2 regions of the Pseudomonas sp. P1_C12 genome follow, and region 2 is predicted to be linked to the other one. Evidence: predicted binding sites of a transcription regulator. Region 2 holds the regulator's gene; the other holds the start of a gene.
What was found. The regulator FliA, encoded in region 2, starts transcription of late flagellar genes. The targets are predictions, from matches to a motif close to CTAAAGTTTNNNNNNNNNNNGCCGNTAA.
Positions count from the first base shown of each region.

Region 1: a site for FliA is predicted at 1,312-1,339, ahead of AC1D19_RS06425 (flagellar protein MotY). Genes of this name have one in related genera too.

Region 1 covers NZ_JBFUAE010000003.1:224,099-226,501, forward strand. The annotation lists gene rnt (ribonuclease T) at 1-202, opposite strand, end outside; gene pyrC (dihydroorotase) at 199-1,245, opposite strand; gene AC1D19_RS06425 (flagellar protein MotY) at 1,405-2,310, shown strand.
Region 2 covers NZ_JBFUAE010000002.1:326,757-329,159, forward strand. The annotation lists gene AC1D19_RS04500 (chemotaxis response regulator CheY) at 1-343, opposite strand, end outside; gene fliA (RNA polymerase sigma factor FliA) at 512-1,252, opposite strand; gene fleN (flagellar synthesis regulator FleN) at 1,249-2,079, opposite strand; gene flhF (flagellar biosynthesis protein FlhF) at 2,196-2,403, opposite strand, start outside.

The sequences.
Region 1 (2,403 bases), on a different contig from region 2:
CCGGATAAACAAAACCCTTTTCATCCATGGCGATGGTGGTCGCGGCGATCTCCAGAAGGGCATCGGTGGCCGAATTGAAACCACCGGTTTCTACGTCGACGACAACCGGCAGGTAACCACGGAACCTGGCCGCCATTGGATGACGAGGGCCACCTCCGCCGCCGTTGCCTTCCAGTTCGTCGTCGAAATGGTCTTCACTCACGCGTGTTCCTCCAGCAGGCGCCAGCGCAGTTTTTCACCGGCGCGCAGCGGGATAACGGTCAGCTCGCCAAATGGCAGGCTGGTCGGGGTGGTCCATTCTTCGCGGACCAGGGTGATGCGATCGGTGTTGGCCGGCAGGCCGTAGAAGCGCGGGCCGTTGAGGCTGGCGAAGGCCTCGAGCTTGTCCAGCGCATTGCGCTGTTCGAAGGCTTCGGCATACATCTCGATTGCCGCATAGGCGGTGTAGCAACCGGCGCAACCGCAGGCCGCTTCCTTGGCGTGCTGGGCGTGGGGCGCCGAGTCGGTGCCGAGGAAGAACTTCTCGCTGCCGCTGGTGGCGGCGTCGAGCAGGGCTTCCTGGTGGGTATTGCGCTTGAGGATCGGCAGGCAATAGAAGTGCGGCCGGATCCCGCCCACCAGCATGTGGTTACGGTTGTACAGCAGGTGGTGAGCCGTGATGGTCGCGCCGACGTTGGCCGAAGCCGAGTTGACGAACTGCACGGCGTCCGCGGTGGTGATGTGCTCGAAGACCACTTTGAGGGTCGGGAAGCGCTCGACCACACGGCGCATGTGTTCATCGATGAAGATTTTTTCGCGGTCGAACACGTCGACATCACCACGGGTGACTTCACCGTGAACCAGCAACGGCATCCCGACTTCGGCCATGGCCTCGAGTGCGGGGAAAATCTTGTCGATGCTGGTGACGCCAGAGTCCGAGTTGGTGGTCGCGCCGGCCGGGTACAGCTTGGCGGCGTGAATGAATCCGCTGGCCTTGGCCTCGCGAATTTCTTCAGGCTGGGTGCGGTCGGTCAGGTACAGGACCATCAGTGGCTCGAACAGGCTGCCGGCCGGGCGGGCAGCGAGAATCCGCTGGCGATAGCCGTCGGCTTCGGCCGCGTTGCGCACCGGTGGAACCAGGTTGGGCATGATGATGGCGCGGCCAAAGGTGCGCGCGACATCCGCGACGGTATTGGTCAATACGGCACCATCGCGAAGATGAATATGCCAGTCGTCGGGACGCAGCAGGGTCAGGCGGTCGGACATGAGGGGATTCCAGGCGGGTCAAACTCAAGGGAATGCTACCGGAAAAGACTCTTGCAGGCACTCGCTATCAAGTTTTGCGCGAAGCTTCCGATATCCAACGGGTATGCCGTAAACATGTGTGTGTCGGTCTTTTTGTTGTAGAAGCCAGTGGAGCCTCCCGTGCGCCAGCGTTTTTTAGCCTTGCTCAGTGTGTTTGCCAGCCTTCCCGCGATGGCGCTCACTTTCCAGACCCGTCTGGAGAGCATTGAGTGGACGGTCGAGGGTGACAAGTTCGAATGCCGCATGACTCAGCCGATTACCGACTTCGGTTCGGGCGAGTTCGTGCGTCGTGCCGGTGAGCAGGCGACGTTTCGTCTGAAAACCTACAACCCGATGATTGGCGGTGGCTCGGCGACGCTGCTGGCCGCTGCCGCGCCGTGGCAACCGGGGCGTAACGATATCAACCTGGGCACGGTGAGAATCGGCAGCGGCAACGTGGTGTTCAACAGTTCACAGGTTCAGGCCGGACGCCTGATCAGCGGACTGATGGACGGTCGCAGCCCGGTGGTTCGCCATTTCGCGGGGGATGGCCGGGTGTCGGAAGTGCGCTTGCTGCCGGTCAGGTTCACCAAGGCGTTTGCCGATTACCAAAGCTGCGTGGCCAAACTGTTGCCGCAGAACTTTGAGCAGGTGAAACAATCCGAAATCGGCTTCCCCGGCGGCGGAATCGAGCTCGACGGCGCCGCGAAGGCCAAGCTGCAGGTGATGCTGGAGTACATGAAGGCCGATCCGACGGTCAATCGCATCGAGCTCGACGGTCACTCCGACAACAGTGGCAACCGTCTGACCAACCGCGACTTGTCGCGGCGCCGGGCCCTGGCAGTGATGGAGTTCTTCAAGGCCAACGGCATCCAGGAGTCGCAAATCACCGTGCGTTTCCATGGTGAGCGTTATCCGTTGGCGCCTAATACCAACAACGCCAACCGCGCGAAGAACCGACGGGTAGCGGTACGCCTGGAGCGCGGAGCACCTGTGGAACAAGTCGCCCCGCAAGCGACGAAAGCGGCCACTTCGGCAACTTCCTGACCCGGCGGTCATCGTCGCGCCCTCGACAGAATCTGTCGCTTCGTCGTCATAAGCTGTCGCGCCACTGTAAATTATTCTGTATGAGCGGTAGAC
Region 2 (2,403 bases):
TTTTTTCTTTCAACGCCTGGGCCGTGAAGGGTTTGACCACATAGCCGTTAACGCCGGCCTGGGCCGCTTCGATGATCTGCTCGCGCTTGGCTTCAGCGGTCACCATCAGCACCGGCAGGTGCTTGAGCTTTTCATCGGCACGCACGTGGCGCAGCAGATCGATACCGGTCATGCCAGGCATGTTCCAGTCCGTTACCAGAAAGTCGATGCTTCCGCTGTTGAGCACCGGAATGGCGGTAGTGCCATCGTCGGCCTCGACGGTGTTGGTGAACCCAAGGTCACGCAGCAGGTTCTTGATGATCCGCCGCATCGTTGAGAAGTCATCAACGATGAGGATTTTCATGTTCTTGTCCAATTCGACCTCCAAGCAGTCTTAAACGCGCCCAGCACCTGGACGCGCCATTTCAATCAATCCGGCAAAGCACTCAATGACTGTCTGGAGCACAACAGATCGCGACCGGCGCAGTTCAACACCACACCGGCCTCGTTCGCAGTGTCCCCCACACTGCCTTCAGCGCGCTCGCCACTCCCCCAAACGCCCCCGCAAACGGGCCGCGCACTGGCTGTGTAACTGGCTGACCCGAGATTCGCTGACCCCCAGGACCTCACCGATTTCCTTGAGGTTCAACTCTTCGTCGTAGTACAGCGCCAACACCAGTCGCTCACGCTCCGGCAAATTGGCAATCGCCTCCGCCAGCGCAGCCTGGAAGCGTTCATCTTCCAGATCGCGTGACGGCTCGATATGAGCACTCGCGCCATCCTCGTGCAGACCTTCGTGTTCGCCGTCCTGCAACAGATCGTCGAAACTGAACAGCCGGCTGCCCAGGGTGTCGTTCAAAATCCCGTAGTAATCGTCGAGACTCAATTGGAGTTCGGCCGCAACTTCGTGATCTTTAGCGTCACGGCCGGTTTTCGCTTCAATCGAGCGAATGGCGTCGCTGACCATGCGCGTATTGCGGTGAACCGAACGTGGCGCCCAGTCCCCCTTGCGCACCTCATCGAGCATGGCGCCGCGGATTCGAATGCCCGCGTACGTCTCGAAACTGGCGCCTTTGCTGGCGTCATATTTGGTCGACACCTCAAGCAGGCCGATCATCCCGGCCTGGATCAGGTCTTCGACCTGGACACTGGCCGGCAGGCGCGCCAACAAGTGGTAGGCAATGCGTTTAACCAGCGGCGCGTAACGCTCGATCAGCTCGTACTGCGCATCACGCGCCGATTTTTTGTAGAGGTTGTAACCGCTTGCTGTCATAGAACCGGTCCTGCTGTCTGCTGCACGAGGCGCTCGACGAAAAACTCCAGGTGCCCGCGCGGGTTGGCAGGCAGCGGCCAGGTATCGACCTTCTGTGCGATCGCCTTGAATGCCAGCGAGCACTTGGAACGCGGGAACGCCTCGTAGACAGCGCGCTGCTTTTGCACGGCCTTGCGCACGCTTTCGTCGTAAGGCACAGCGCCGACGTATTGCAGGGCGACGTCGAGGAAGCGATCCGTGACCTTGGTCAACTTGGCGAACAGGTTGCGCCCTTCCTGCGGGCTCTGGGCCATGTTGGCCAGGACGCGGAAGCGGTTCATGCCGTAGTCACGGTTAAGCAATTTGATCAATGCGTAGGCGTCAGTGATCGAGGTCGGCTCGTCGCACACCACCAGCAGCACTTCCTGGGCTGCGCGAACGAAACTGACTACCGAGTCACCAATGCCCGCCGCGGTATCGATCACCAATACGTCGAGGTTGTCGCCGATATCGCTGAAGGCCTGGATCAGGCCGGCGTGTTGCGCGGGGCTCAGATGCACCATGCTCTGAGTGCCGGATGCGGCCGGAACGATACGGATGCCGCCGGGTCCCTGCAGCAGTACATCGCGCAGTTCGCAGCGGCCCTCGATCACGTCGGCCAGGGTACGTTTGGGTGTCAGGCCCAGCAGAACGTCGACGTTCGCCAGCCCCAGGTCGGCGTCCAACAGCATGACGCGCCGGCCAAGCTCAGCCAGAGCCAGGGACAAGTTCACTGACACATTAGTTTTCCCGACGCCACCTTTGCCGCCGGTCACCGCGATCACCTGTACGGGATGCATGCTGCCCATGTTATTTCTTTACCTTGTCTTGCATAGACGGAGGCCACATTACTGGCTGCGCGTTCACAAACGGAACAATGCATGGCAGACCATCGATGTAGGTACAAAAACTGTTCATTACTACCTTAGCCAACCTGCTTGGTTTGGCTGTGGTAAATATCAGCGAACATGTCAGCCATGGCTTCTTCGCTGGGTTCTTCCTGCATTTGCACGCTGACGGCGCGACTGACCAACTGATGACGGCGCGGCAGATGGAGATCATCCGGAATCCGCGGGCCATCGGTCAGGTAGGCCACCGGCAGCTCATGACTGACGGCCAGGCTCAACACCTCG